DNA from 3 places in the Photobacterium sp. GB-50 genome. Region 1 is predicted to be linked to each of the others. Evidence: riboswitches for the same ligand, from Rfam matches in the RefSeq annotation. Region 1 holds a riboswitch; each other region holds the start of a gene.
What was found. A riboswitch is a leader RNA that binds a small molecule or an ion and turns the genes downstream of it on or off. The one in region 1 is predicted to bind lysine.
Positions count from the first base shown of each region.

Region 2: another riboswitch for lysine. It lies ahead of C9J41_RS01350 (Na+/H+ antiporter NhaC family protein); the one in region 1 lies ahead of C9J41_RS04975 (Na+/H+ antiporter NhaC family protein).
Region 3: another riboswitch for lysine. It lies ahead of lysC (lysine-sensitive aspartokinase 3); the one in region 1 lies ahead of C9J41_RS04975 (Na+/H+ antiporter NhaC family protein).

Region 1 covers NZ_PYNX01000002.1:513,239-524,124, forward strand. The annotation lists gene C9J41_RS04955 (5-carboxymethyl-2-hydroxymuconate Delta-isomerase) at 1-122, shown strand, start outside; gene C9J41_RS04960 (cystatin domain-containing protein) at 246-641, shown strand; gene C9J41_RS04965 (Qnr family pentapeptide repeat protein) at 742-1,392, shown strand; gene C9J41_RS04970 (VOC family protein) at 1,453-1,893, opposite strand; gene C9J41_RS04975 (Na+/H+ antiporter NhaC family protein) at 2,012-3,592, opposite strand; lysine riboswitch at 3,678-3,851, opposite strand; gene ccoP (cytochrome-c oxidase, cbb3-type subunit III) at 3,988-6,186, opposite strand; gene ccoO (cytochrome-c oxidase, cbb3-type subunit II) at 6,183-6,791, opposite strand; gene ccoN (cytochrome-c oxidase, cbb3-type subunit I) at 6,784-8,217, opposite strand; gene C9J41_RS04995 (cytochrome c) at 8,245-8,607, opposite strand; gene C9J41_RS05000 (3-phenylpropionate MFS transporter) at 8,868-10,067, shown strand; gene artM (arginine ABC transporter permease ArtM) at 10,130-10,801, opposite strand; gene artQ (arginine ABC transporter permease ArtQ) at 10,798-10,886, opposite strand, start outside.
Region 2 covers NZ_PYNX01000001.1:313,823-324,708, reverse strand. The annotation lists gene minC (septum site-determining protein MinC) at 1-139, opposite strand, end outside; gene C9J41_RS01365 (YcgL domain-containing protein) at 361-639, shown strand; gene C9J41_RS01360 (lytic transglycosylase domain-containing protein) at 647-1,615, shown strand; gene C9J41_RS01355 (H-NS family nucleoid-associated regulatory protein) at 1,850-2,245, opposite strand; lysine riboswitch at 2,607-2,787, shown strand; gene C9J41_RS01350 (Na+/H+ antiporter NhaC family protein) at 2,874-4,472, shown strand; gene C9J41_RS01345 (thymidine kinase) at 4,635-5,213, shown strand; gene hisIE (bifunctional phosphoribosyl-AMP cyclohydrolase/phosphoribosyl-ATP diphosphatase HisIE) at 5,327-5,950, opposite strand; gene hisF (imidazole glycerol phosphate synthase subunit HisF) at 5,947-6,720, opposite strand; gene hisA (1-(5-phosphoribosyl)-5-[(5-phosphoribosylamino)methylideneamino]imidazole-4-carboxamide isomerase) at 6,731-7,465, opposite strand; gene hisH (imidazole glycerol phosphate synthase subunit HisH) at 7,486-8,133, opposite strand; gene hisB (bifunctional histidinol-phosphatase/imidazoleglycerol-phosphate dehydratase HisB) at 8,133-9,203, opposite strand; gene hisC (histidinol-phosphate transaminase) at 9,215-10,261, opposite strand; gene hisD (histidinol dehydrogenase) at 10,271-10,886, opposite strand, start outside.
Region 3 covers NZ_PYNX01000005.1:229,785-240,670, reverse strand. The annotation lists gene metH (methionine synthase) at 1-2,091, shown strand, start outside; gene lysC (lysine-sensitive aspartokinase 3) at 2,174-3,544, opposite strand; lysine riboswitch at 3,646-3,830, opposite strand; gene C9J41_RS09910 (alanine--glyoxylate aminotransferase family protein) at 4,069-5,187, shown strand; gene C9J41_RS09905 (PglL family O-oligosaccharyltransferase) at 5,241-6,983, opposite strand; gene uvrA (excinuclease ABC subunit UvrA) at 7,061-9,886, opposite strand; gene galU (UTP--glucose-1-phosphate uridylyltransferase GalU) at 10,015-10,886, opposite strand, start outside.

The DNA.
Region 1 (10,886 bases):
AAAAAGATAATCTATCGGAAGTCATCTTGCACCAAGTGGCAGCAATGTTTCAGAATGATATTTGCGTCACAGTCGAGATTGAAGATATTAATCAGCAATCTTATCGCAAGTATGTCATATAAAAATGCAAATATAATTGCTTTATATCATTACTTATAGCAATAAATCACCGTTCGAATAAAGTATATTTGCACTTAATCATGTTTTCTGTTGATATATATGCAGAAAATGTGAATTAGGATTTGATGATGAATAAGAAAGTTTTACTCATTGCTTTAAGCTCAGTTACATTAGTTGCATGTAATTCTGCAAAAGACGTAACTTCGAATGAGGCGAATATGCAAGAAAGTTGTAATTTTTCTCACGCAATCGTTGGTGGTTGGGCACAAGGTGACATAACACCTGAAGTGGAACAAGCAGCAAAAGACGCCGTTAAAGCAATCCCTGGTGAGCATCAGCTCGGTAAAATCTATCATGTAACACAGCAAGTGGTTGCAGGTATGAACTACTCAATTACATTTAGTATTGAAAATGGTGATTACTACAATGCGACTGTTTTCCATAGCCTACAGAATACTTATGATGTTAAAGATGTAAAACAAGTATCATCAGTAGCTTCGAATTGTGATGTTCATAAGTAATTAAATAATAAGTTCTAATAGATTGAGAAAGCGCTATTATTGAGCAATCAGTAATTGCGCTTTTTTTTGATCAGTCGCAGAGTAATAGAAGAGATAATGTATGCATGTTGTAGGTCAGTGCTATCAAGATGAAAGCTTTTCTAAACAAGAATTGTCCGAAGCTATTTTTGAAAATTGTCAGTTTTATCGTTGTGATTTCTCACGTGCAAATTTAGTTGAAGCGAGTTTTATCAACTGTAATTTTATTGATGTGGGGGATGACAAAGGCTGTGATTTTTCCTATTCAAAGCTCAAAGATGCGAGTTTTAAGCAGTGTAATTTGTCAATGGCTAGTTTTCGTAATGCGCAGTGTTTTGGCATAGAAATGCGACAATCTAATCTCCAAGGCGTTGATTTTCAATATGCTTCTTTTGCAAATTATATTACCCATAACACTTTCTTTTGCTCGGCATTTATCACTGGCTGCAATTTACGTTATAGCAATTTCGAAGACATAAAATTAGAGCAGTGCGAACTGTTTGAAAACCGATGGAATGGGGCTAATTTGTTGGCAACATCGTTTAAAGGATCTGACTTAAGTCGCGGTGAGTTTTCCTCTGAACAGTGGGGTCAATGCGTTGTAGAAGACGCAGATCTTTGTCATGTGGATTTAGAGGGAGTTGATATTCGACGTGTGAATTTGAACGGTGTAAAAATTTGCGACTGGCAACAAGAGCAATTACTAAGTCAACTTGGCATTATTGTGCTTTAAAGGCTCTATAACTGTCGGTATTATTGAATAAAATAATACCGACAAACAAAAAGCTATTTCTTACCATTCACCTTGGTTTTGCATCGAAGCCCAAGGTTCAGCGGGTTCTAGTGCGTCACCTTTTTGTAGCAGTTCAATCGAAATACCATCAGGTGAACGAACAAATGCCATATGTCCATCACGGGGTGGGCGATTAATGACAACACCATTATTTTGTAAATGAGCACATAAATCGTAAATATTATCGACGGCAAAAGCGAGGTGACCAAAATTACGGCCACCAGTGTACGATTCTGGATCCCAGTTATAAGTTAGTTCTAATAAAGGCGATTGTGTTTCTTTTGCCGTTTCTGCCTGATTAGGTGCAGCTAAAAATACGAGAGTAAAACGTCCACGTTCGCTTTCTTTTCGTCGAATTTCTACCAAACCAAGCTTGTTACAGTAAAAATCTAGTGAAGCATCTAAGTTGCTCACTCGTACCATGGTATGTAAGTATTCCATTCTATTTCCTAGCTTTTATACAAAAAAATCCCCGTTGTCTAATACTTAGCATAAAGCAAATGCGTATTAAAACGAACGGGGATTATTAGATTTTATGATCTAATATTAATGTATTTATTTATGCTGTTACCGCTTGCAGTTGTTTCTTATGACGACGTAGGTGAATCGTACAACATGCAAGGAACCAAACAGAGCTTACTGCAATACCCGCAATTGTTGAAGATAAGATACCCATTGCCAAATAACCTAATAGTGCGCCAAAAGCGACAGTAATAGCATAAGGAAGCTGAGTCATAACGTGATCCATATGGTGACTACCTGCACCTGTTGCAGACAAGATACTTGTGCTTGAAATAGGTGAGCTGTGATCACCAAATACCGAACCTGCAAGTACTGCAGATAACATCGGCATTAATAGGTGAGCATCACTTGCTACCGCCATATCACCAGCAAGTGGCAACATAATACCGAACGTGCCCCAGCTTGTACCTGTCGCAAATGACATTGCACATGAAAGGATGAAGACTAACGCTGGTAGTAATTCCGTTGGGAACCCCCCTTTTGTTAAAGAGGCTAGGTATTGGCCTGTAGACATATCACTCACAACAGTACCGATCGTCCATGCAAAAAGTAGAATAATGATTGCAGGGATCATCGCTTGTACACCTTGAGGTGCCGCAGTTAACCAAGTCTTACGTGGCAGCTTTAAACGTAAAGCTAGAAGAATAGAAACAGCGAGGCTACATAAAGATGCATTAACCAATGAAGCACCTAGATCGGTATGCTCTAAAGAAGCAATTAAGCTAAAAGCCTCGCCTTTTGCGCTTAATACTTCAGCACCACTGATGATCATAAAGATAACGCTTGAGACTGTCAGTGTCAGAATAGGCAATACCATATCAATCATAGTACCTTGGCCTTCAGACTCAGTGGTAATTTCTAAGCCTTTAGGGTGGCCTTTAGATTCATCCCAAAGCTTACCTTCTTCTGCCCATGCTTCGTGTTGACGCATTGGACCAATGTTAAGTTGGAAGAAAATAACAACGATAACCATTAATAGCGTAAACACGGCGTATAAGTTCATTGGGATCATTTGAACAAACAATGAAATAGCACTGATATCGGTAATATGGTTTGTTACTAAAATACCGCTAAGAATAGCAATAATGTAAGCACCCCAAGAAGAAATTGGCGTGATAACACAAACAGGTGCAGCCGTTGAATCAAGTAAATAAGCAAGCTTTGCACGTGAGATATTGAAGCGATCTGTTACTGGGCGACAAATAGGCCCCACAGATAAGCTATGGAAAAAGTCATCAATAAAGAAAGCAAAAACCATTAAACCCGTTAGCATATTTGCGCTACGGCGATCTTTACAGCGACGAACACCCCATTCAGCAAATGCTTTAGTGGCACCTGTTGCTGTCATTAAGCTGATCAAACCACCGAGCAAAAGCATAAAGATGATCATATTAACGTTACCGCTATTTACAGCACCGTCTGCCCAAACAAGGCCTACAACTTTATTTACGATATATTGAAGCGCCGCTAAAGGGCTGTAATCATTAAGAAGGATTGCGCCTGCAACAATACCAAGGCCAAGTGATAACAATACACGTCGTGTAGTGATTGCTAAAACAACCGCCAGTAAGGGTGGTACAACTGATAGCAGGGAGTCAGAATATTGAACTAGATTCATGGATCTCTTAAACACCTATATTAGGTGGAGATCTACCGAAAGGATAGAGAAACAGATTTCAGGAGAAAAAATACTTCTTCGTATCCCTTAGGGTAGCGCTCCATAGACAAAATAACTATGGCAGTTCTGCACTTATTTAATGCAGACCCAGCGATTGTTGACGACACAACAAACACTTCGGCGCCGACTCCTTTCCCCAGACTTCAAAGGTGTCACCCTCCATCCGGATACTTTTAGGCAGCGCGCCTCTACTCAAAGGATTGAAATTTGATGATACCTATTAATTTTGCTTAGGCAATAAAAAGCAGACAGAAAATGCATATTAATTGTAAATATTGTTACTGTTGATGGCATGTTAACCAATTAGTAGCGATATATTCCATTTAGATAATCGCTCATTCTGTTATGCTATTGGGCTGATTTTGTTCTGGTGTTGTCATGGAGTGTATATTCCCAGCATAGCCACCTTTAATTAAATCTTTTCTTACCTCTGCTACTTCTTGTGGTGTAACAGGTACAGTTCTATCACCTAACTTATCGCGGACAAAGCTAATTAATTTCGCAAGGTTGGCATCACTGAGCACCGAGTTAAAGCTACTCATAGGCATAAAGTTACTGTCTTGTTCCATGAAGTTTGGCGATAAACCACGAATGGTAACGGCAATCGTATCGTAAGGATCACTGTGCATAATTATCCCGTTGTTAAGCAGCGTAGGGGCGATCCCTTTCCTACCTTTACCGTCTTTACCATGGCATGCACCACAGGTTTGCACATACACACCATATAGTTTGGCTTCGTTTTCAGGATCGTTGCTACTTAACGGTTTTAGCTCAACGGTTTGAATATCAACATTGGCTGGCACCAAGTCACCAAAGCCTGGTGGGTTAAGCTGAGGAACCGAGCTATCTAACTCGTTATATTTATCGCCAGTGATCAAGTATTCCGCAATGGCTGCGACGTCTTGTTCTGTCAAGAAACGGGTACTGTTTTGTACCACTTCCGCCATACCACCAAATGCGGTTCCTTTATCTGAATGACCCGTTTTTAAAAAGTCGGTTAGTGTTTTTACATCCCAACGATCTTGATATAGCTCTGTTGCGGTAATATTTGGGGCTTTCCAGCCATCAATCAAATTACCTTGGAATAGCTCTTTTTCTATCAAGGCTTGTGCAACGTTACGTGGAGTATGACATTCCGAACAATGGCCTAACCCCATGGTTAAATATTTACCCCGTTTCCATTGTTCGGTGGCATCTGCTGGGTATTGCAAAGGGTCGGTATTAAGAAAGGCAATATTCCAACCAAGTAGTCCTAACCGGATATTACTTGGGAACATCATCTTGTTTTCTTCATTACGAGTATTCACAAAATTAAGCGATTGCATGTAAGCCCAAAGTGCTTGGGTGTCTTCATCTGTCACATATTGATAAGACGAGTAGGGCATCGCTGGATATAGGTAGCCATGTTTGCCTTTACCTTTATGTAGCGCATCATAAAATTCATCATAGGTGTAATCCCCAATACCATAGGTTGGATGTGCTGAAATATTGGTAGAATAAAGCGTGCCAAATGGCGTTAAAAATCCTAAACCGCCACCAAATGGTTCGCCACCTTCACCAGTGTGACAAGCAATACAATCTCCTGCATAAGCAAGGTATTGCCCTTTACTAACCATATCCGGATCAAGTGCTGCGAGTTTCTCGTTTTGTCTATTTCCTTGGTGGCGAATATAAGCCCCTAATGCTTGAATTTCGCTATCGCTGAGTTGCTCTTCAAAAGCAGGCATGAGATTGTTCAAGCCATATTTTACCGTTGAAATAATACCTTCAACGCTGCCATCGTGAAGCCAGATATTATCGGTTAGATTTGGCGCACCAATCGCAGTATTACCTTTTGCATTACTGCCATGACAAGCCGTACAGTTAGCATCAAATACGGTTTTACCGAGTTCAAGCTTGACCGCTGGCTCTGAGATAATGCGATTTTTTTCAAGTGAAGCGACATAATATGAAACATTCTCAATTTCTTCTTCAGTCAGAATATCTTTCCAACCAGCCATGACTCCGTTACGACCTTTAACAATCGAATGATGGATCGCCTCATCACTACCACCATAAAGCCAAACGGTATCACTTAAATTAGGGAAATGAAGCTGACCTTGTGCTTGATTTAAATGACAAGCCGCACAATGGGTTTGAAATAAAGCACGCCCAGCGACCACAATTTCAGGCGAGGTACTTAATGCTTGAAATGATGTATCACTATTAGGTACTTGGCTAATTTGTTTGGCTAATGAAGTAGTAGAGGTTGAAGCCGCTTCACTACTTGATTGCCACTTCATGAGTCCTTGCCAGTTTCCCATGCCAGGATAGAGCACCAAAAAAACGGCAGCGATAATGAAAGCGAGAAGATAAGAAAGAAGTAAAAGGTTTGGTACGGCGGCATCGTTTTCATCGATACCATCAAAGCTATCGACGGTTCGATTAGCGTTGGCTGCACTGTTTTTCTTCCAGTAGTACGCAACAACGACGATCATAATTGCGAGAAAAATAAGGGTTAGGATAATGACCCAACCACTCCAAAAAGTACTCATGGTCGTACTCCTTGATCTTGTCCCAGACTTTGTAGATAGGCGATTAATGCCTGTGCCTTGGTTTTACCTTTTACTTCTAATCGTGCCTGTTTAATTTCCTTATCAGTGTAAGGAACACCAAGCGTACGTAATGCAATTAGTTTTGCATCAATATCTTCACCATCAAGTACTTGTTCAAAGAGCCAAGGATAAGAGGGCATAATCGAAGTTGGTACAACATCACGAGGGTTTCTTAGGTGAATGATGTGCCATTGATCAGAATATTTTCGACCTAAATTAGTGAGATCAGGTCCAGTACGTTTTGAACCCCATAAATTGGGATGTTCATAAATATCGTCACTTTCTCGGCTATATCGTCCATAACGTTTAATTTCTGCATTTAATGGACGTACCATCATGGTATGACAAGTATGGCAACCTTCACTGATATAAATATCACGCCCAGCAACTTCTAATGCGGTTAATGGTTTCGCGCTTGATTCAGCAATTAACTTATCTTGGTAAAAAAAAGCAGGAAGTACCCATACTAAGAATGAAAAGGCAGCAACCAAAGTTGTTGCAACAATAAGGATCACTACAGATGAGGTAAAATCTTTATTAATCATGAGTATCTACCTTTTCTGTTGCTGCATTTTGATGCTTAACTGATCTAGGTTTTGGCTGTTTTAGCGTTCTGTATAGGTTATAAATCATTAAAATTATACCTAACACAAACAACGCACCACCGATAAAGCGAACTAACATCCACGGTGCACTGAAGTTCATCGCTTCGACAAAACTATAGCTAAGAGAGCCATTAGGATCTTCTTTTAGCCACATGTAGCCCTGTCCGATCCCAGCTATCCACAGTGCAACGGCATAAAGTACAATCCCAATATGTGCAAACCAGAAATGCCATTTAACTAAACGATTTGACCACAATTGCTCGTGACCATATAAACGAGGAATAAAGTAATAAAATACGGCAATGGCAGACATGCCAACCCAACCTAGGGCTCCTGAATGCACATGACCGATGATCCAATCGGTATTATGCGCAATCATATTAAACCAACGAATGGCTAATAATGGCCCTTCAAAAGTCGCTAGAGCGTAGTAAACAATGGCAGAGAAGAAAAACCACATAATGTAATCGTGCTTAAGTTTCTGCTTATTATTGAGCAAGGTCATGATGCTATTAAACGCGCCACCCCATGAGGGAAGCCATAAAATTAACGACATCACAATGCCGAGATTTTGTAACCAATCTGGCACAGAAGAATAAATAAGATGGTGCGTACCAGCCCAAGTATAAAAGCCGACTAAGCCCCAAAAGTGAATAACAGATAAGCGATAAGAGTAAATAGGGCGCTCGGCAATTTTGGGAATGAAATAGTAGTTCATACCAATGATGCCAGCGGTTAATAAGAAACCAACCGCATTATGTCCCCACCACCATTGCACGATAGCATCTTCAGCCCCTGAGTAAATAGAGTAAGATTTCCACATCGTGACAGGCAATTCGAGATTGTTAGCAATAAAAATCATCGCAATAACAATAATAAACGCGCCGTAAAACCAGTTAGCAACAAAGATATGATGAACGGTACGTTTGGCGACAGTCATAAAAAACACGATGGCGTACATCACCCAGATAACAGCAATTAAGACATCAATTGGCCATTCAAGTTCGGCGTACTCTTTTGAGGTAGTAAAACCTAATGGCAGGGTAATAAGGGCAAGAAGAAGGATAAATTGCCAACCCCAAAAGACAGACCAAGCAGCAGTGTTGTTATATAGCGGTGTTTTACAGGTGCGTTGAACAATATAAAAGGACGTTCCCATTAAAAGATTGACGACAAAGCCAAAAATGACGCCATTAGTATGCAATGGACGGAGACGACCAAATTGAAAGTATTCAGAATCGAGGTTAAGGGCAGGCCAATAAAGTTGCGCAGCTAAAATAACACCAATTAACATAGCTATGAACGCCCAACTAACACTCGCGATCATAAAGTACTTAACGATTTTATAATTATACTGAGTATCCATCGTCATAACCTTAGCAAGTAATGCCGTTTATTGTGATTGATGGCTGGTATCTGTTTTTACGGTACTAAAGTAATACGCGAGATCCTTCATATCTTGATCACTTAAATCTTTAGCATAACCCTGCATTAATATCGCTAAACCATCAACACGTTGATTCTGTTTGTATGCTTTAAGTGCAGCGACCAAATATTGTTGCTTTTGGCCTTGTAAGTTGGGATAGGTATCCGTTGCTGAAATACCATCGACACCATGGCATGTCATACAAACAAGGGCTTTTTGTTTCCCGATCTCAAATTGTTGTTTCGGTGTCATTTCATCGGCTGATGAAACGAGGGGAGTTACAACTAAAACCACAAACAAAAACCGCTTAATGGATAGGATTAAAGACATGCTCATCTCCCTTTTTATCTTATTTATAGAAGTCGTAATATAGACGCACATTTATAAAGATAGATTATTTTACATTTTCGCAACATCTGTTTTGAGAAAACATCAGAAATTAAAGGAATAAATCAAAATATTTTTCAGTTTATTCTAAAAGCAGTCATGTAATGTGGCTGTTTTTAATTATTTTTTGGTATTTCTTCAAATTGTTAATGATAACTATTTTCGTTACTGTTACTCAAACATTGAAAGGAGTAATCGTACGAATGCTTAATTGTCGACCATCAGTATGGATGTCCACGTATCAATTTATGTTCTGGTTCTCGTATGGGGTGTATTTACCCTTTAGAGGATTATGGTTAGAAAAATTAGGGATTTCAGATGCCGATATCGGGATGCTGATCGGTTTTGGACTTGCCGCTCGCTGTGTGATCAACTTTACATTAACACCTTTATTTCACAAGGTTGGGCATCTCATACCGTTCCTTCGTTGGTCAATGTTTTTAAGCTTGCTAGGCTTTATTGCGTTTATCTGGATAGGTACGATTACGCCAACATTTTGGGTACTTGCATTACTACTCGTGTTATTTAATTTAGCAATTGGTCCTGCGGTAGCGATTTCGGATGCGATATCAAATCACTATGCTCGAGATGATAGACTCGATTATGGCTACACTCGCTTATGGGGAGCGGTTGCATTAACGGTTGCGTCAGCTTGTATGGGATGGGTTGTTCAGAACTTTGGTGTCAGTTCTGTACCAATCATGGGAGCTATTGGCTTGGGTGCAACATTACTAGGTACGCTAATGAAGCCAGCAGTACCTATGGTATGCCACCATGATGAGCAAAAAAGAAAGAATATTTTCAAAGTCTTATGTTGTAAAGAGACACTATTATTTTTATTGGTCGCTTCTTTGTTAGAGGGAAGCCATGGTGGTTATTATTTCTTCAGTACCGTCTACTGGAAAGAACAGGGGCTAAACTCTGATACGATTGGTTATTTATGGAGCCTATCGACAATTTCTGTGATCGTTTTTTACTTAATTAGTCGTAAAGCGTTCGCTAATTGGAAAGTATCAACATTATTTAGACTTGCTGCAATTGCTGTTGTGGTGCGTTGGGGATTAACCGCAGCGACAAATGATATATATGTGCTTATATTCTGTCAGATTCTACATGGTATTACGTTCTCTGGTACGATTTTATCTTCGGTTCGTTATGTGGAAGAAAATCGAAAACATAATTATGTTTCTTTACAGTCATTATACCATGCTATTCCTGCAGGTTTTGTATTAGCGCTTGTATCTGTATTTTGCGGATGGTTAATGCATCATTCTGAAATAAATATGTTCTGGTTTATGGCTGCGATGGGTGTACCTTGTATTTTCTTAAAAGTAAAAGACACTGTGCCTAATAGAAAAGAAGAGCAACAAACAGTGAGAAATAAAACATTTGCTTCAGCTTAACCTTTAAAAATAAAAAAGCCGATAAGTGTATTATCGGCTTTTTAATCGGTGAAAGATGAAATTTAATTCGCCACTTCAAACGCCAAGGCTTTTTTCTCTATTAGTCTAAACGCAATAGAAAGCAGGGCATTAACGGTAAGATACATAGCACCAGCAATGGCAAACACAGTTAACGTATCGTAGGTTTGAGCATTAATACGTTGAGCGTAACCCATGATATCCATAATAGTAATAGTGCTGGCAAGCGATGTACCTTTAAACACTAAAATTACTTCATTAGAGTAAGCCGGTACAGAACGACGAATGGCAAAAGGTAACAAGGTATGTAATGTCGTTTTGGTCTCCATGCCTAACGCACGACATGCTTGCCATTGACCTTTAGGAATTGCATCAAACGCCCCTTTAAACAGTTGAGTGCTGTAAGCGGCAGTATTTAATGCTAGTGCCAACATCGCACAGAACCACGGTTGGCTGAGCCATTGCCATACAAAGCTTTCACGAATACCTTCAAATTGCCCCGGTCCGTAGTAAATCAAAAAGATTTGAACTAACAAAGGTGTACCCGTAAATAGGGTAATGATGCCACGGCTTAACCAATGCAAAACAGGGGTTCTTAAAATCAATGTCATCGTCATTAAGAGAGCGAGAGTACAGCCAACTAATAACGATGCAACGGTCAATTGTAAGCTGGTGGCAAGGCCATCCATTAATTGCCAGAAGTGTTGTTCATTCATGCCATCGCTCCTTCAACAACCGTTTTTTTGTCGTTGCTTGAACCTTCTTGAGCGCTATATTTCGCATCAATCCGTTTAATAATTT
Region 2 (10,886 bases), on a different contig from region 1:
CGGGAGCTGATGCAAAGAAATTAGGTGCGAGTTCAATTTTTTCTTTTAGGTGATCGGTCGCTTTTTTGATATCACCATCAATTAAATGAAGCGCAGAGAGCGTAAATGAGCTCCCTTTAAGTTCAGTCGTCTTGGTCATGGTATTTATTATGGTTAATGTTTAAATTAACCATTCTTGTTGATTATCACAAAGGTACTAGCATGGTATATTCCCGAGCAGTTAGGGGCAAGTTATCCTTGCTTTGACATGGGAAATTCAGACAAAAGTCTCATCCTGTAGGGGGAAAAATAAACCAACGGGGAATGATACGTTAAAATAGCTGTCTGAAAGAATAAGCTTTAACAAATAGGTGAATTGAAATGTTGTGTGCAATCTATAAAAGCTTAAAAAAAGATAACACATATTTATATGTAAATAAGAAAGATGATTTCTCCGATGTGCCTGAAGTATTAATGAATACATTTGGTAAACCGCAATTTGTTATGGTGATAAAGTTAGAAGGGAGAAAGTTAGCCTTGGCCGATGTTGAAAAAGTAAAAGAAGCATTAAAGACCGTTGGTTTCTATCTTCAAGTTCCACCGCCAGTAACAAATTTATTGGATCAATATAAAGCCGAGAAAGCCGGCAGAGCTAATTAAGGTTATTATGCATAAGCGTTTTATATCGGCCGTTGTGGCCTTAGGACTAGGGATTTCCTCAACAGCTTTTGCTGCTGATGAAGGGTTTAACGCATATATAAATAAATTAAAAGCAGAAGCGCGTAGTAATGGTATTTCTGAGCCTATTCTCGATTCAGCTTTTAAAGGCATTACATTTACTCATCGTGCAGTAAAGGCAGATAAAAACCAACCTGAGAAAAAGTTAACATTAGATCAATATATTCCACGCGCTGTACCTGACTGGAAAGTAAAACAAGCACGTCGTTTATATCAAGAGAATAAAACAACATTAGATCGGATAGGTAAAGAATACGGCGTACAGCCACGTTTTATTGTTGCGTTGTGGGGAGTTGAAAGTAACTTTGGTAAATTACAAGGTAATTACCATGTTGTTGAAGCATTAACCACGTTGGCTTATGAAGGTCGTCGTGAAGCTTTATTTCGTAAACAAGTGATGGCGGCATTACAAATCCTTCAAGAAGGACATATTACGATTGATGAGATGAAAGGATCATGGGCAGGGGCGATGGGTCAATGCCAATTTATGCCAACATCTTATTTAACCTTTGCGGTTGATGGTAATAATGATGGTAAAGCTGATATTTGGAATACTAAAGCGGATGTTTTTGCATCTGCAGCGAATTACCTAAAAAAATCAGGTTGGAATGATAAATATACTTGGGGACGTCAAGTTAAGATCCCATCATCATTATCGGCCGATTTAAAAGGTACGGGTGTAGAAAAAACCAAAACACTAGCACAATGGCAAACACTCGGTGTTCGTACTATGAGTGGTGGGAATTTACCCAAAGAAGACATTGATGCATGGTTAATTCAACCTGATGACGAACATGGGCGTGCTTACCTTGTTTATGGTAATTACCAAACATTAATGAAATGGAATCGTTCTCATTATTTTGCTTTAGCTGTCAGCCATCTTGCTGATCGTATCTAATAGCTATAACCAATAATAAAAGGTTATCTGTATTGAAAGTCAGGCACTACTGCCTGGCTTTTTATTTTGATATGTGTTTTCTATATTTAAAAGCGAATAAATATTTGCCTAGACATATCTTTAAGCAATTCGAAAACAGCGTTGTTTAGATTGATGTCTATAATTCTTGGTTCATGACAGTATAAAAAAAGCCCAACTAAGTTGAGCTTTCTAAATATATGGTAGGAAATGAAATTAGATTTCAAATTCTTCTAAAGATTTACCATTTTCAAGTGCTTGCTTAAGCGCGCTTGGTGTACGGCCTTGGCCTGTCCACGTTTTTTCTTCACCGTTTTCATCGATGAATTTATATTTAGCTGGACGTGCAGCACGTTTTGCTTTTGGTGCTTTTGAAAGGCTTGCTAACAATTCTTCAGGGTCGATACCATCAGCTAATAGCATTTCACGGTATTGAGCTAGTTTTTCATTACGCTCATTTTCTTTTGCTTGTTCTTCTTCTTCAGCTTCAGCACGTTCTTGAACAACGGTAGTTAATTTCTCTAAAGCTTCTTCTAGTTGCTCTAAAGTATATTCACGAGAAAGTGCACGAAGACTACGAAGGTTTAAAAGTGCTTTCATTGCATCAGACATTTTTATATTTCCTGTTATTTTTAACTAACTGTAAATAATAATAGCAGTGTCGAATCATTTATTACAATAGTAATGCTTTTATTCATTATGTCAAAACACTTTAAACATTCTTTATTGTTAATTGTTAATAATAGCGATATTCGTATTTTTATAAAAATACGAATATCGGATTTATGCTTAATAGATGTTTAAATGGTTACAAAATGAAACATATCTGCTCGTAGGTTCATAATATTTAATGGGTGAAGCTATACTTAGATAAGATTATATTTATAAAGCAATGTTATTTGTTCTGTTGTTAAATGTTTCATGTGATGTTGTTGCAAATAATGAAACATTACGTAGAATAATCGCAACCTTGATGTAAGGTAGAGGCGCGTTATCTAATAGTAATTAACAAGAGGGTGAAACCAATGACGGTTAATGAAAGGAGCTAATGCCGAAGTAAGAGTGACGTCAAATCCTTTTTCTGGGGTTGTATTGAATAAGTGCAACACTGCCATAGTATATAATCATATTCACTATGGAGCGCTACTGTGAAAAGAGAAGAGCCAAGACGTTCTTCAAATATGGTTAACCGCCATGTTATCCAGTAGATCTCCAACCTAATTCGGTTGTCTTTGAGATCATGAATTTAGTAGATTACTCCCATTCATTAGTATCCATTATTCCTCCTATTGTTGCGTTAGGGTTAGCGATACTTTCTCGGCGTGTGTTAGTTTCTCTTGGTGCGGGTATCGTATTAGGAGCACTTTACTTAAATGACTTTTCATTTAACCATTCAGCTTCTTATTTAGGAGGCACTATACAAAACTTATTCATATCTGATGGTGGTATTAATACCTGGAATATGAGTATTGTTTTATTCCTCATTATATTAGGCATGACGACAGCATTGTTAACATTGTCTGGTGGTACTCGTGCATTCGCTGCATGGGCACAAACAAAAATTAAAACAAAAAGGGGCGCGAAACTGCTTGCTGCTTTTTTAGGTGTGTTTATTTTTGTTGATGATTACTTTAATAGTTTAGCGGTGGGTTCTATCGCTCGTCCCGTAACGGATCGCTATTACGTATCGCGTTCTAAATTGGCTTATATATTAGATTCAACAGCCGCTCCAATGTGCGTTCTAATGCCGGTATCGAGTTGGGGTGCGTATATAATTACGTTAATTGGCGGTATTTTAGTTACGCATGGAGTAACAGAATATACACCTTTAAGTGCCTTTTTAACGCTAGCGCCAATGAACTTCTATGCTATTTTTGCTTTAGCTATGGTTTTTGTTGTGTCTTGGTTCCAATGGGATATTGGACCAATGAAAAAACATGAGATGGCAGCAATGCATGGCCGTGGTTTTGATGAAGGCGGTGATGTTGATGAACAAGCAAAAGATTTAACTGACGAATTAGAAATTGTTGAAAGTACGAAAGGTAAAGTTGGCGATTTAATTTGGCCGATTGTTATTTTAATATTTGCCACGTTCTTTTTTATGGTTTTTACAGGCTATCAAGCATTAGCAGCAGATGGTAAATCTTTTGCTCTGCTAGGTGCGTTTGAAAATACTGATGTCGGTAAGTCACTTTGTCTTGGTGGTTTATTTGGCTTAGTTGCTGCGATTATTCCAGTCATTCGCCAGCGTATTGCATTTAATGAAGTTATTCGCACATTATGGATTGGTGCTAAATCCATGTTTGGTGCGATTTTAATTTTATTATTCGCGTGGAGTATTGGTAGCGTTATTGGTGATATGAAAACGGGTCAATATTTATCAACCCTTGTACAAGGGAATATTAACCCTATGTTATTACCGATGATCTTATTTTTATTATCAGGCGTGATGGCATTTTCTACAGGTACGTCGTGGGGCACGTTTGGCATTATGTTACCTATAGCTGGTGATTTAGCTGGGGCAACCGATATTACCTTGATGTTACCAATGCTAGCGGGAGTATTAGCAGGCTCTGTATTTGGTGATCACTGTTCACCGATTTCAGATACTACAATATTGTCTTCAACGGGGGCACGTTGCCATCATATTGATCATGTCGCAACGCAACTTCCTTACGCAGTTTCTGTCGCCTTTGTTTCTACTATTGGCTTCCTTGTGCTAGGTATGACTGACTCATTACCCGTAGCCTTCATCGCGGCTATAATTACTTTTATTATGGTTTGTGTGTTGTTTGCTTGGTTATCACGACGTACTTATGTCCCAACAGTAAAAAGCTGATTTTATCTCTGTTCTTTTAAGCCCATACACTTTTCATGAAAAAGAGTATGGGCTTTTTTGTAACTAATGTGTACTTGTTAAGTCTATCACTTTTCATTGTGAGTGAATTTCTGTAGCATCGGCGCAGTTTTTTTAAACCAATCGTATTACTAGGGAATCCTCATGGCCCAAATGTATTTCTATTACTCTGCAATGAATGCAGGGAAATCGACCACATTATTGCAATCCTCGTTTAATTATCGCGAAAGAGGAATGACCCCCGTTATTTTTACTGCTGCGATTGATGATCGCTTTGGTGTGGGTAAAGTCAGCTCTCGTATTGGTTTAGAAGAAGAGGCTGAGTTATTTAATGCAGAAGATGATTTATTCGAACGATTAAAAGCGTTATCAGATAAAGGTAAAATTGATTGCGTATTAATTGATGAATGCCAGTTCTTATCTAAAGCGCAGGTGTATCAATTAACGGAAGTGGTCGATAAACTCGATATTCCGGTTTTATGTTACGGCTTACGTACAGACTTCTTAGGTGAACTTTTTGAAGGGAGTCGTTACTTATTATCGTGGGCGGATAAGTTAGTTGAATTAAAAACAATTTGTCACTGTGGTCGCAAAGCAAACATGGTGATCCGTCAAGATGAAACCGGTCGTGCTATTGCTGATGGTGAACAAGTTGAAATTGGTGGCAACGCACGTTACGTATCAGTATGTCGATTACATTATAAAGAGGCATTAGGTCGTTAATTATTTAATGATAATAGGGATAGTCCTTTTTATCTTATCCAGTAATACGTAATTATTGCGAAACAAAAAGCCAGCTTATTTGGCTGGCTTTTTCATCGTAACTGACGATTGAATTATTTCTTATTATGACGCTCTTGCAGTTTATTCGTCACATCTGACAGTGATAAACCTTGATCTTGAAGTAGTACAAGCAGGTGATAGATCAAATCCGCTGATTCACATACTAATTCCGCTTTGTCACCCGACGTTGCCGCAAGCGCGACTTCAACACCTTCTTCGCCCACTTTTTGCGATATACGCTTGGTGCCACGGGCGTAGAGGCTAGCTGTGTAGGAAGACTCAGGATCTGCACCTTTACGACTCGCCAAGAGCTGCTCAAGTTGATGAAGGAAAACCAGTGACGGTGGCTGAGCATCACTTTCATCAGAATCAAAACAGGTGGTCGTGTTTAAGTGGCACGTTGGACCAATTGGATCGACGTGTACTAATAAGGTGTCTTGGTCACAATCAAGCTGAATACTTTTAAGTTGCAGTACATTGCCTGATGTTTCACCTTTCGTCCACAGGCGCTCTTTGGTGCGAGACCAGAAAGTGACTTGTTTAGTATCAAGTGTCTTTTGAAGCGCATCTTCGTTCATGTAGCCAAGCATTAGCACTTGACCACTGGCATTATCTTGAACAATAGCAGGGATCAGTCCGGCTACTTTTTCCCAATTGATTTTGGTTAATAAACTCATAGTCGGATCTCCACATTTTGCGTTTTCAGAAATTGCTTTAACTCACCAATGTTGATGATTTGTTTATGGAAAACAGAGGCAGCTAAGGCGCCGTCTACATTCGCAAGCTTAAAGGCATCGCTAAAGTGCTGCATTTCACCCGCACCACCAGAAGCAATTAAAGGCACGTCACATACACTGCGTACCATGTTGAGTTGCTCTAAGTCGTAACCATTACGTACGCCATCTTGGTTCATCATGTTCAGTACGATTTCACCCGCGCCACGACGTTGAACTTCTTCAACCCAATCACGTGTTTGCCATTGGGTAGCTTTGGTACGCTTTTCATCACCAGTAAATTGGTATACCTGATATTGACCTGTTTCAGCGTCAAAATAGGAATCAATACCGACAACGATACATTGCACACCGAACTTATCCGCCAATGTGGTGATTAATGTTGGATCTGCCAGCGCTGGTGAATTGATAGAGACTTTATCTGCACCAAATTGAAGAATACGGCTCGCATCGTCAGCAGATTTAATCCCACCTGCGACACAGAATGGAATATCAATCACTTCTGCAACGCGAGATACCCAGCTTTTATCAACAACACGACCGTCACTTGATGCGGTAATATCGTAGAAAACCAATTCATCTGCGCCTTCTTCAGCGTAACGTTTTGCCAGTGGTACAATGTCGCCAATGATTTCGTGGTTACGAAATTGGACACCTTTTACAACTTGACCATCACGTACGTCTAAACAAGGAATAATACGTTTAGCTAACATTGCGGTCTCCTTAATTGTTCCAGCATGTAAAGGCTTGATCGGCAGTAAACTTACCATCAAGTAGGGCGCGACCGACAATAACGCCAGCCACACCTGAGCCTTTTAATGCTGCAATATCATCAAGCGAGCCAATGCCACCAGATGATTGAAATTGTACTTGCGGGTACTGGCGACAAAGATCGACATACAGTTCGACATTTGAACCAGCCAATGTGCCATCGCGAGAAATGTCAGTACACAGCACGTGCTTTAAACCCACTTTTAAGAAATTTTCTAATAGCGCCTCAATAGTAACGCCTGAATCTTCTTGCCAACCAGAGACAGCGACAATGCGGTTACCGTTGTCATCAATGTTGATATCCAGAGCCAATACGATGTGTTCAGCACCGTATTTTTCCATCCAACCTTTTACCATTTCTGGTTGTTTAACGGCGGTAGAACCAATTACCACACGTTTAGCACCAGCGTTTAACAGATCTGCGACGTCTTGCTCGGTGCGTACGCCACCACCAATTTGTACATTGGCTGGTGTGCTTTTGAGTAGTTTTTCAATTAAAGATAACTGACGCGCTTGCGTATCTTTTGCGCCCGTTAAATCAACCAAATGTAGCCAGTTAGCGCCAGCTTGGTGGTAAAGATTAAATTGCTCTGCGGGATCGACTTTGTATTCTGTCACTTGACCATAGTCGCCTTGGAATAGACGAACGACTTGGCCTTCAATCAGATCTAATGCTGGAATAATCATAACAAGTCCTTTTGTTATCGTTATAGTTCGAGGAAGTTTTGAATGAGTTTCGCGCCAGCTTTACTTGAACGCTCTGGGTGAAATTGCACCCCGTAGTAATTGCCATTTTGCACTGCTGCGGTAAAGCTTTGACCATATTGCGCGCTGGCGATGGTTTTGCCACCTTGCTGCGCGGTATGATCAAATACAGGCATGGCGTAACTATGAACGAAATAAAAATAGCTTCCCGCAGGAATACCTTTAAATAGTGGGTGATTATCTTCCGGTGTAATGGTGTTCCAGCCCATATGTGGCAGCGGTAACCCCTCTGCTTGGATTTTCTCTACAGAAGCATTACACAAATCTAAGCAGGGAATAATTTCACTGCCATTTTGCCCGTGCTCTTGCGACGCTTTACCCAGTAATTGCATACCTAAACAGATACCTAATAATGGCTTAGTCACTTGCTTGACTAAGCCAACTAAATCACGCTGTTGTAGGTTCTGCATTGCTTCACTGGCGGTACCGACACCCGGAAGAAAAAGTTTATCGGCAGCAAGTACAACTGCTGGATCTTTGCTGACTTCTACTTGATAGCCAAGACGTTCAATAGCAAAGCGAACAGAAGAGACATTGGCACAGCCGGTATCAATAATGACGACGCGCTGCTGAGTATTGGTTGTTGTCATTACAACACTCCTTTACTGCTTGGTAGCTCGTTACCTTCTACTTTAATCGCTTGGCGTAATGTGCGCCCGAAAGCTTTAAATAGGCTTTCAACAATGTGGTGGTCGTTATTACCTGATGATGATAAGTGCAGAGTACAAGCGAGCGTATCAGTTAAAGATCGGAAGAAGTGCGGCACCATTTCCGTTGATAAATCACCGACTTGATCACGACTAAATTGTGCTTCAAATTTTAAATACGGACGACCAGAGAGATCTAACGCGCATTGTGCTAAACACTCATCCATCGGTAGGCTAAAGCCAAAGCGGCCAATTCCACGTTTATCACCTAAGGCTTTTTTCAACGCTTCGCCTAACGCAAGTGCAGCATCTTCAACACTGTGGTGATCATCGATGTGTAAATCACCATCAACGGTTAAGGTCATTTGAAAACCGCCGTGCGTGGCGATTTGATCTAACATGTGATCAAAAAAGCCAAGGCCAGTTGAAATCGTATTACCGCCCGTTTGATCTAAATTCACTTTAACGCGAATGTCAGTTTCTTTGGTGGTTCGTACTACTTCAGCAATGCGAGGTTGGGTGGTTAAATCCGTTAATATCTGCATCCAATTCATGGTTTCAGGGTTGTACTGTATACCACGAATTGCCATATTTTCAGCAAGCTGTAGATCGGTAATCCGATCACCAATGACTGCAGAGGTTTCAAAGTCGACGCGACCTTGTTGAAGGTACTCTTTGACCAGTCCAAGTTTAGGCTTACGGCAGCTACAACCTTCGTTATCAAAGTGAGGACAGATCAGCACATCGCTAAATACTACACCTTGTGATTCGAAGATTTCCATCATCATGTTATGTGGCGCATCAAAATCTGCCTGTGGGTAGCTATCTGTACCTAAACCATCTTGGTTTGTCACCATCACTAGTTTGTAGCCTGCGTTTTGCAAAGCAAGTAGGGCAGGAATCACATTCGGTTCAAATTTAAGTTTGTCTAAACGGTCTACTTGAAAGTCTACTGGCGGCTCAACAATTAAGGTGCCGTCACGGTCAATAAATAAAATCTTTTCCTTGCTCACAATCAATGTCCTTATTGTTGTTCTAATTGGCTACGAATAAAGGCGAGAGTTTTCTCACACTCATCGCGGTTACCTACACTGATTCGAATACAGTTTTCAATCGGAGAGCGGCGTAAAATAATGCCGTTATCCCATAATGCTTTAAAGAGTTGATCTGCATTAGGGAATTCAACCAGTAGGTAATTACCGTAGCCATCAAATACGGTTACGCCATCTAACATGCTTAAACCCGCTTGTAAGTAAGCGCGGTTAGCACTGATATCAAGCACTTGGAATTTTGTTCGTGCTCGACCTGCTTCCGATAGGGCTTGGACTGCAATTTCAGTGACAGGTACAGGTACGGGGTAGGGGGCAATCACTTTAAGCAAAACATCGATAATATCGCTGTTAGCAATGGTAAAGCCACAGCGCAAACCCGCTAGTGCAAACGCTTTTGATAACGTACGAAGAATGACTAAATTAGGGTAGCTTGACAGTAAATCGCTGGCGCTTTCTTCTAAGCAGAAATCGATATAGGCTTCATCAACAACGACTAGGGCTGAGTTTACTGTCATATCGAGCAGGGCTTCAATGTCTTTACGTGCTAACAAGTTACCTGTCGGGTTATTCGGGCTACAAACGAAAACTATTTTTACGCCATCAAGGTTTTGTGAAATGGCCTCTAAATCTAATTGCCACTTGCTTGTGAGCGGAATAACTTTCGCATTTACATCGTAAGTTTCAGCACTGATGGCATACATGCCATACGTCGGTGGACAATATAAAATACTGTCTTGGTTTGGCTCACAAAAAGCGCGGATCAGAAGTTCGATACCTTCATCGGCACCACGTGAGGTTAACACTTGCTCGGGTTTTACATTGGCATAGTCTGCGTAGGCATTGATTAATGCTGGTGGCTGACATTCGCTGTAACGGTTTAATCGAGCAAGACTAATGCTGTACTCGTTATCAAACGGCGATTCGTTGGCGTTTAACCAAATATCTCCGTTGCCGCCTAATCGACGGGCTGATTGGTAAGGGGTTAATTCACGTACTGTTTTACGTGCTAGTCTTGCCATCGTCATGATTTATCCCTCACGCTTAGCCGTTAATTTTTCAACACGGATTGTTACTGCACGTTTGTGGGCATCAAGACCTTCAGCATCGGCAATCGTGGTTACTGTTTTTGCTAACCCCAGTAGGCCATCCGCAGACAGCTCTTGTACTGTCATACGCTTAGAAAAGTCAGCCAAGCCTAAACTTGAATAAGTCCGTGTATAACCATAGGTTGGTAATACGTGGTTAGTACCAGATGCATAATCACCAACAGATTCAGGTGACCAGTTACCTAAGAAAATAGAGCCAGCATTGTCAAGTAATGGCACTAAATCACGTGGCGTACGGGTTTGAACAATTAAGTGCTCAGGCCCATAGTTGTTAGAAATCGCAATACACTGCGGTAATGTTTCAGCGACAATTAATAGGCTTGAGCCTAATGCTTCTTTAGCAATATCTGCACGTGATAATTGAGCTAGTTGACGTTGAATAGCATCTGCTGTTTTATCAGCAATCACTGGATCAGGCGTAACCAAAATGACTTGAGAATCAGGGCCATGCTCTGCTTGGCTAAGTAAGTCAGCAGCGATAAAGTCAGGATCTGCGCTGCTATCAGCAATCACTAATACTTCAGAAGGGCCTGCTGGC
Region 3 (10,886 bases), on a different contig from region 1:
GCTGTTGCGACAGGTATTGAAGAGCACAACAATTACGCCGTTGATTTTATTGAAGCGGTAGGGGATATCAAACGTACGCTGCCGTATGCCATGGTATCAGGCGGGGTGTCGAATGTTTCGTTCTCTTTCCGTGGTAACAACGCAGTTCGTGAAGCGATCCATGCTGTTTTTCTTTATTACTGTTTTAAAAACGGTATGGATATGGGGATTGTCAATGCAGGTCAGCTTGCAATTTATGATGATCTGCCTGATGAATTACGCGATGCGGTTGAAGACGTTGTGCTTAATCGCCGTGATGATAGTACAGAGCGCTTATTAGACATTGCCGCTAAATACAGAGATAGCGGTAATGTTGAAGAAGATCGCAGCGCTGCAGAATGGCGCGGATGGCCAGTTGAAAAGCGTTTAGAGCATGCGCTAGTTAAAGGTATAACCGAATTTATTGTTGAAGATACTGAAGAATCTCGTCAGAAAGCCAGTAAACCACTCGAAGTGATCGAAGGGCCATTAATGGCTGGGATGAACGTCGTTGGTGATCTATTTGGTGAAGGTAAGATGTTCTTACCGCAAGTCGTAAAATCGGCTCGAGTCATGAAGCAAGCTGTTGCCTATTTAGAGCCGTATATTGATGCTGAAAAGCAGGCTGGACAAACCAACGGTAAAATACTTCTAGCAACCGTTAAAGGCGATGTTCACGATATTGGTAAGAATATAGTCGGCGTTGTACTGCAATGTAATAACTACGAGATTATCGATCTTGGAGTGATGGTGTCATGCGATAAAATTCTAAAAGTCGCCAAAGAAGAAAACGTCGATATTATTGGCTTGTCGGGTTTGATCACGCCATCGCTTGATGAAATGGTCCATGTTGCCAAAGAAATGGAGCGACAAGGATTTGATATCCCTTTGCTTATCGGTGGTGCAACAACTTCTAAAGCCCACACGGCGGTTAAGATTGAGCAAAACTACAATCAGCCAGTAGTGTATGTATCTAATGCATCACGCGCAGTAGGTGTTTGTTCTGCGTTATTGTCTGATGAACAAAAGCCAGCGTTTGTTGAGCGTTTAAACCAAGAGTACGATGTGGTACGTGAACAACATGCGCGTAAGAAACCACGTACCGCACCTATTTCGTTAGAAGAAGCACGTGCTAATGCGGTTAATATTGATTGGCAAAATTATACGCCGCCAGTACCGAAAAAAGCCGGTGTTCACACCTTCACTGATTTCCCTGTAGCTGAAATTCGTAAGTATATCGATTGGACGCCATTTTTCATGACGTGGTCATTAAGTGGTAAATACCCAACGATTCTTCGTCATGAAGTTGTGGGTGAAGAAGCGACTAAGTTGTTTAATGATGCTAATAAAATCTTAGATGAGATCGAGAAAACAGGCATGATTAAAGCTAACGGTGTGTGTGGTTTATTCCCTGCCAATAATGTCGGTGATGATATTGAAGTGTACACAGACGATAGCCGAACTGATGTTTTAACTGTGCTGCATGGTTTACGTCAGCAAACCAAAAAGCCGAAAGGTCCTAACTATTGTTTATCTGACTATATTGCGCCTAAAGAGAGCGGCAAGGCTGATTGGATTGGCGCTTTTGCGGTAACAGGTGGGATTGGTGAATATGACATTGCTGAGCAATTTAAAGCAAAAGGTGATGATTACAATGCCATTATGGTACAGGCTGTTGCGGATCGATTAGCGGAAGCCTTTGCTGAATGTATGCATGAAATGGTACGTAAAGATATTTGGGGCTATGCAGCTGATGAAAATCTGAATAATGACGATTTGATCCGAGAAAAGTATCAAGGTATTCGTCCTGCACCTGGTTACGCCGCATGTCCTGAGCATACCGAAAAAGGTGCTATTTGGCAGTTACTTGATGCTGAGAAAAATACTGGCATGGTACTAACGGAAAGTTACGCAATGTGGCCTGGTGCTGCCGTTTCGGGATGGTATTTCTCACATCCTGATTCTCGTTACTTTGCGGTTGCTCAGATCCAGCAAGATCAGTTAGAAAGTTATGCCGATCGAAAAGGTTGGGATTTGATCGAAGCTGAGAAATGGTTAGGCCCAAATCTTTAATGCTTAATCGATAGTGAATAAAAAAGGCGCTCAATGCGCCTTTTTGTTTATCGGAACTTTATTTGGGTTAGTTAGAAAGAGCTTATTCCAACAAAGATGCGTGCAGTGTGCGAACCACGTCTTTAGCTTCATCTTCATTAATTAAGAAACATAAATTATGTGGGCTAGCACCGTAGCAAATCATACGAAGGTTATGATCTTCTAGCGCGCCAAAGATATCTTTGGCTGAGCCTTTCGTATCACTCATTTGGTTACCGATAAGTGCAACCAGTGATAGCCCTTGCTCGACGTCAACCACACATAATTGGCTTAATTCTTCAACGACTTGAAGCGGAAGCGTTGGCGCACCGCCACCAGTATCGGTTTGATCTAAGGTAAGTGAAACGCTGACCTCTGAGGTTGTGATGAGATCAACTGAGATTTTATGTTCAGCCAAGATACGAAAGACTTCTGCTAAAAAGCCATATGCATGGAACATATTTAAGCTAGTAAGTGTCACCATGGTTTGGTTGGCACGTAATGCGAGTGCTCTAAATAGTGGCGCTTCTTCAACGGATTGTCTGATCCAAGTACCGCCTTGCTCTGGTGCTTTTGATGAACCTACAAATACTGGGATCTGTTGACGAACAGCAGGTACTAGGGTTGATGGGTGTAAAATTTTAGCACCAAAGTTTGCCATTTCAGAAGCTTCACTAAAACTGATCTCTTTGATCGGTTTCGCGGCTGATGTAATACGTGGGTCGGTAGTGTATAAACCCGGTACGTCAGTCCAAATCTCTAATGTGCTAGCATTTACGGCTTCTGCGATTAAAGCGGCACTATAGTCACTCCCCCCACGACCAAGTGTTGTCGTAACACCTTGGCTGTTTGATCCAATAAAGCCCTGTGATACCACGATATTATTGTCTAATAGTGGTAATAATTGCTCAGTCGCTAATTGCTTAATGGTTTCTGGCTGTGGGATCGCTTTACCAAATTGATCATCAGTACGCATGATGGAACGAATATCTACACGTACAGCTGGGGCGTTTAGCTCGACTAATATTTGACTAAAAAGATGGGTTGAAAGCAGCTCGCCATGGCTAACAATTTGATCGGTCAATTGTGCAGAGGTTGTTGATGCCGCATGTTCAGCTAAGGTTGCGATGTTATCAAGTAGGCCGTAAATAGCGTCTTGAATATTTTCTGGGTGCTGAAGTTGATCAAGAACATCTTGGTGGGTTTGGGTCAGTGTCTGAATGCGTTGTTGGCGGGTCGTTGAATCGCTCACGCCATTGGCAAGTTCTACCAGAATATTCGTGACACCAGAGCAGGCGCTGATTAACACAATTTTAGTGTCTGGATTAGCAATAACAATGGCAGCACTTCGGCTCATTGCGGTGTAATCAGCAACACTGGTACCGCCAAATTTTGCGACAGTGAGTGAATCTGAATGTGTTGCAGCCTTGTCCATAATTAATTTCTCCCTAAATAGTAAACACATCACAAGGTAGGCTATTTTTTCGGGAGTATTCCCGACATCCTGTCAGGAGAGCATAAGAGGTGAATAGTCACTCACCCAGAAGCTCCCCACCAATGTCAATCATTGACCTTGGTGACAGCTAGAAGGATTCAACCTTCATAGCCGATATAACTCATCCCCTAATCAGTTATACCTCGGCGTTACTCTCCCTCTCATAATGGCGATTGGATGGGGTCCTGTCATTATGATACCTAGGTAACGCTCCTCTTCCGTTTAAAGTCGTACTGTTTGAATAATAAGTGCTTGAATAAAATATCATCTTATTGAATAAGATTCATCACCCTGTTGTCAAATGGAATATGACAATTTATTTACATATGATATTTCGTCAATGTGTGTCATGGGATCGGTATAGGTCGCTTGCACCAATGAAGGGGCTCTAATACTCTAAAATAGATAGCAACGCGTTCCACATAAAAATATCGACAGGGACAATGACTTTACGGAGCAAAAGAATGACAATTACCAGCTTTATCCCACCGCATCGAACCCTCATGGGGCCGGGACCATCAGATATTTATCCGCAAGTATTACAAGCGCTTAGTCGTCCTACGGTAGGGCACCTTGATCCATTATTTATCGGCATGATGGATGAATTAAAACAATTGTTGCAATATGCCTTTCAAACCCAAAATGCCTTTACCATCGCTGTTTCAGCGCCAGGTAGTGCAGGAATGGAAGCCTGCTTTGTTAATCTCGTTGAAGCTGGGGATAAAGTACTAGTTTGCCGTAATGGCGTTTTCGGGGAACGGATGCGGGAAAATGTCGAGCGTTGTGGTGGTGTTGCTATCGTTGTGGATAACGAATGGGGGGCGGCGGTTGATCCTGATTTAGTGGAGCAAGCGTTACAAAACGATCCTGAAATTAAAATTGTTGCTTTTGTACATGCCGAAACCTCAACCGGCGCATTGAGTGATGCGAAAACACTTGCAAAAATTGCCCGTAAACATGATTGCTTAACGATTGTTGATGCGGTGACATCACTTGGTGGTGTTCCTTTGCTGGTGGACGAGTGGCAATTAGATGCGGTTTATTCAGGTAGCCAAAAGTGTTTGTCCTGTACGCCGGGGTTATCGCCATTAACGTTTTCTCAAAAGGCGATTGATAAGATCCAGCAACGTAAAACCAAAGTACAAAGTTGGTTTTTAGATCAAAGTTTGGTGCTAGGTTATTGGAGTGGTGAAGGTAAGCGTAGCTATCACCACACTGCACCTGTAAACAGTTTATATGCGTTGCATGAAGCCTTGGTATTATTGCAAAACGAAGGGTTAGAAAATGCATGGCAGCGCCATCGAAATGTCCATGAAGAGCTTAAAGTTGGGCTTGAAAAGCTTGGTATCAAATTTGTGGTAGAAGAAACCTCACGTTTACCCCAACTCAATGCGGTTTATATCCCTGAAGGCGTTGATGATGCTGAGGTACGTAATGAGTTGCTGCAACGTTACAACTTGGAAATCGGAGCAGGTTTAGGTGCGTTGGCAGGTAAAGCGTGGCGTATCGGTTTGATGGGCTATGGTGCGAGAAGTGAAAATGTTGCGCTGTGCTTAAAAGCGCTAGAAACCACATTGAAGTAATTTATTGATGAGTAAATAAAAATGGCTACCAATTGGGTAGCCATTTTTTATGGTTATTTAGCAGCAGACGTTGCCTTTGCTTCGCTGTTTTGCTGCTCAAAATTTAAAGATGGGAATAAGAACAGCGCTTCATCTCTGATTTGTGATGCTTGCTCTTTATTGCCGAGGGCATCGTAAGCAAGGATCAGGTTTTGATACAGCGCTGGTCGCGGCCACGTTTTCGCTTTCTCGGTTGCCCATTGAATATAGTCTTCAATTAGTGCTGGCTTATTACTGCTAATTCCGAGTTGCAGTTGGGTCAGTTGTAAATCCCAATCAAAACGGTTTTTCCACGACCATGGATTATTCACCTTAAGTAAGTATTCAATATTTACTGGTCGAGTGGTTTCAAATTTAGTTAACTGCCAACCTGAATACAGGGTCGTTATCATAAAGCTAGAGATAAAAATTGGTACAATAAGTGCGAAAACTTTCAGCCCTAGTACGTAGCTTAATGATTGGCGATGATATTTGGTGGTGAGGTTATCTACCCAAAATATCAGTATGATAAAGATCAGCCAATGGACTAATGAATGGTAGAAAGGATACTCAAGTTGGGTATGCAGAACGATAGGGAAAAACAATCCTATTAAGGCTAACTGGGTACCATTAGGCGCTTTTCTTATTTTTACCATTACCGCAAATGCAGCAAGCAATAAGCCGATAAGTGGGACTATACCGCCTTCGTCTGCCCAGAAAAGTAACTCGTTATGTGGGTGATCTAAGCTAGGAACACCTGCATGTTGTGCTGGATCTTCATTGTGCCATAACGCGGTTTGCGTGATGTAAGCGGCTTCAAATTTACCATACCCATAACCTGTAAGTGGTTTAGTAGTAAACATGTCATAGGCTTGTGGATATATAACTCCTCGACCATCACCAGCAACAGTTACGCTGTTGTTTTTAGGTGACCAATTCTCTGTAGATGAAATATTCCATGCCAAACAAAGCCCTAATGTAACCATTAACAACCATAAACGTTGTGCTTGTTTTGCGGCAAAGCGACGTAAATATGGCAGCATTAGTATTACGCCGATAATTGCGCCTAGCCAACCTGTACGAGAGTTCAACACCACTAACATTGGAATCGTTAGCATAGGTGTGATCAGCAAAGTGATATGAAGCCAGGACCATTTACCGCGATATAACGGGATACGTGCTAATAAGTAAGTACTAATCACGAGTCCAGTTGCAAGAAAGCTTGCCATCACATTCGGTTGCTGGAAAATACCATAAGGGCGGTTAGCGATAGTGTCATAGCCAATAGGGTTTTTTGCCGGGATCCAAAGGTATTGATACCACGCAAATATGGCTTCAATGAGTACCCCAATTAAAATAAACCATAACAAACGTTGGCGTTGCTGGTGGGTAAAGACGAATTGCTGCAAGCTGACAAAAAACAGAAATCCAGCCCATAAGGTAAACAAGCGATTAAACGCCGCTCCAGCATCAGCATTGGAATAAAAAATGGGGAGAGTCAGCAGTACACAACAAGCAAACAATAATAGTGTCAGGCGTGAATAACGCCAGATTTGTTGGCGACAAATTTCAAGTAAGCCGAAGGAGATAGCAAAACTAAAAGGGATCCAAACTGCAGCATTAAACGAGAGTTCAAGCCCTGAACCACCTGGATTGTGTTGGAAGTAGTGCATCGCAACAATGAAAATAACACCGATTGTTGCAAGGAAATAGCGTACCAATGGTTTAGAAATCCGTTTCTGTTCTAATCTGGTACCTTCGAGTTGTAACACTGTCATGGTTGTTCCTGAGTATGAATAAGCAAACAGGCTGAGTAAAATCAGCCTGTTATCATATGTTAGCGTGTTTTCATATTCTAACCTAGTAGCGGTTTAAGGAACCTTGCTGTATGTGAGCCTTTTACTTTAGCTACATCTTCAGGTGTTCCTGTTGCAATGATCTCGCCACCACCACTACCGCCTTCTGGACCAAGATCGATGATCCAATCTGCGGTTTTTATTACGTCTAAGTTATGTTCGATCACCACAATGGTATTACCTTTATCACGCAATTTATGCAGCACTGTTAATAGCTGCTGAATATCGTGGAAGTGTAGTCCGGTTGTTGGCTCATCCAGAATATAAAGTGTCTTTCCGGTATCGCGTTTCGATAACTCTTTTGCGAGTTTTACACGTTGTGCTTCACCGCCTGATAAGGTTGTCGCCGCTTGACCTAAACGAATATACGATAAACCAACATCCATTAAGGTTTGTAACTTTCTTGCAATAGCGGGAACCGGATCAAAGAATTCTCGTGCATCTTCAACCGTAAGCTCTAACACTTCATCAATGGTTTTACCTTTGTAGCGGATCTCTAAGGTTTCACGGTTATAACGTTTTCCTTTACAGGCATCACAAGGGACATAAACATCGGGAAGAAAATGCATTTCAACTTTAATAACACCATCACCTTGGCAGGCTTCACAGCGACCACCACGAACGTTAAAACTAAAACGCCCTGGTTTATAACCACGGGAACGGGCTTCTTGAGTGCCTGAAAAAAGCTCACGAATAGGGGTGAAAATACCGGTATAAGTGGCAGGATTTGAACGCGGAGTACGACCAATCGGGCTTTGGTTAATGTCGATAACCTTATCGAAATGTTCTAGATCTTGGATCTCACGATACGGCGCAGGTGTGCCAGTTGTTGCACCATTTAATTTGTGATGAGCAATTTCAAAGAAGGTATCGTTAATAAGTGTTGATTTTCCTGAGCCAGAAACACCGGTAATACAGGTAAATAAACCAACAGGGATTTCAACATTGACATCTTTTAGGTTGTTACCGGTAGCGCCCAGTAGTTTGACGGTTTTTTCGGGATCAAACGGTGTTCGCTCTGCAGGAATTTCAATTGCTTTTTTACCGCTGAGGTATTGTCCTGTTAATGATTCTTTTGATTTTAAGATATCTTTAACGCCACCTTGCGCAATGATATTACCACCGTGAACACCCGCACCAGGGCCAATATCAATCACATAATCTGCAGCACGAATGGCATCTTCATCGTGCTCAACCACAATCACGGTATTCCCTAAATCACGAAGATGAATTAAGGTTTTGAGTAGTCGTTCGTTATCACGCTGGTGGAGACCAATGGAAGGCTCATCTAAAACGTACATCACGCCCACAAGCCCTGCACCAATTTGGCTGGCAAGACGAATACGTTGTGCTTCACCGCCAGATAAAGTATCTGCACTACGAGATAGGCTCAGGTAGTTTAAGCCAACATTGATTAAGAAACTTAAACGCTCGTTGATTTCTTTTAAGATCTTTTCTGCAATTTGCGCCCGTTGCCCTGTTAAAGCTAGCTCATCGAAGAATTGGTGTGCGCCGCTAATGCTCATTTCACAGATTTGTGGCAAGTTGGTTTCACCAATAAACACGTGGCGTGCTTCTTGGCGTAGGCGCGAACCATGACAGCTTGAACAAGGCTTAGTCGAAACAAACTTTGCGAGCTCTTCTCTTACTGAGTTAGATTCGGTTTCACGGTAACGACGTTCCATATTATTGAGGATCCCCTCAAATGGATGGCGTCTTACGGTAATATCACCACGATCGTTGATGTATTTAAACTCGATCTCTGTATTGCCAGAACCGTTTAAAATGACTTCTTTGATTTTCTTCGATAGCGAATCAAAGGGTGCTTCAACGTCAAACTTATAATGCTCAGAAAGTGATTTAAGCATTTGGAAATAGTAAAAATTACGTTTATCCCAGCCGCGTATAGCGCCGCCAGATAAACTTAATTCGCCATTTTGAATCACCCGTTCGGGATCGAAGTACTGCTGAACACCAAGCCCATCACAAGTACCACAGGCACCGGCTGGATTGTTAAACGAGAACAGGCGTGGTTCAAGCTCTTGCATACTATAACCACAGTGTGGACAGGCAAAATTGGCAGAAAATACCTGCTCTTCACCTTCTTCACCGGACATCGGTGCTATCACTACATTACCGCCTGATAGCTCTAAAGCGGTTTCAAAAGATTCGGCTAAGCGGATCTGTAGATCGTCACGAACTTTGAAGCGATCAACGACCACTTCAATGGTATGTTTTTTATGTAGTTCTAATGTTGGTGGATCGGAAAGATCGCAAACTTCACCATCAATACGGGCGCGGATATAACCTTGTGCAGCTAAGTTCGCCAGCGTTTTTACGTGCTCACCTTTACGCTCTTTAATGATAGGTGCCAGTAGCATTAGCTTACTGCCTTCTGGCATGGCTAAGACTTGGTCGACCATCTGACTCACAGTTTGCGCTGCAAGCGTAATGTCATGGGTTGGACAGCGAGGCTCACCGACACGGGCGTACAATAAACGTAGATAGTCGTAAATTTCGGTAATCGTACCAACGGTTGAACGTGGGTTGTGCGAGGTGGATTTCTGCTCGATGGAAATGGCAGGCGAAAGCCCTTCAATATGATCGACATCAGGCTTTTCCATTAAGGATAAAAACTGACGCGCGTAGGCAGAAAGAGATTCAACATAACGACGTTGGCCTTCCGCATATAAGGTATCAAAAGCCAGAGAGGATTTCCCCGAACCTGATAACCCTGTGATAACGATGAGCTTATCGCGGGGGATCGTTAGATTAATATTTTTAAGGTTATGGGTGCGAGCACCCCTGACTTCGATGTTATCCATATCAGTGATGATTCTTTTATTTTATTTAACGACTAGTATTTCACAGCGGATCATAATGAGCAAAAAATACTGAGTAAAAACACAGTGAAATGGATAAAAAAATCCCGCGGTTAAGCGGGATTGTGTGTTTATTTCTTGCCAGTTTTCTGTTGGGCTAGCTCTTTATGTTTACCTTTTTTGTAAACATGCTCAAAACAATAGTTAGTTGCATCGATATAGCCTTCAACACTACCACAGTCAAAACGTTTACCTTTAAACTTATATGCTAATACACAGCCTGTTTGTGCTTGTTGCATTAGGGCATCGGTAATTTGGATTTCGCCACCTTTACCGGGCTCTGTTTGTTCAATAATGTCAAAGATGTCAGGCGTAAGGATGTAGCGACCAATAATTGCTAAGTTACTTGGCGCAGTGCCGGGCTCTGGTTTTTCTACCATGTTATCAACACGGAATAGATCGTCACGTAGCATTTGACCTGAAATCACGCCGTACTTATGTGTCTCTTCTTCTGGCACTTCTTCAACCGCAACAATGGAGCAGCGAAATTGCTTATAAAGCTCAGCCATTTGCGCCAGCACGCCTTGTTGTTCTTCATTGGTTACACAAAGGTCATCGGCAAGTATGACAGCAAAGGGGTCGTTACCTACAAGCTCACGTCCTGTTAGAATCGCATGGCCTAAGCCTTTCATTTCGCGCTGACGAATGTAAGTGAAGTACGCTGAATCAATGATGTCGCGAATATCCACTAACAGCTCTTCTTTGTTAGTACCACTGATTTGATGCTCAAGCTCGTAATTCTTATCAAAGTGATCCATCAAGGTGTTTTTACCACGACCTGTCACAATACAAATGCGGTTCATGCCTGCTTGGATTGCTTCATCTACGCCATATTCAATCAAGGGTTTGTTAACTACGGGCATCATTTCTTTTGGCATTGATTTGGTTGCGGGTAAAAAGCGCGTACCGTAGCCTGCGGCAGGAAAGAGACATTTTTTTATCA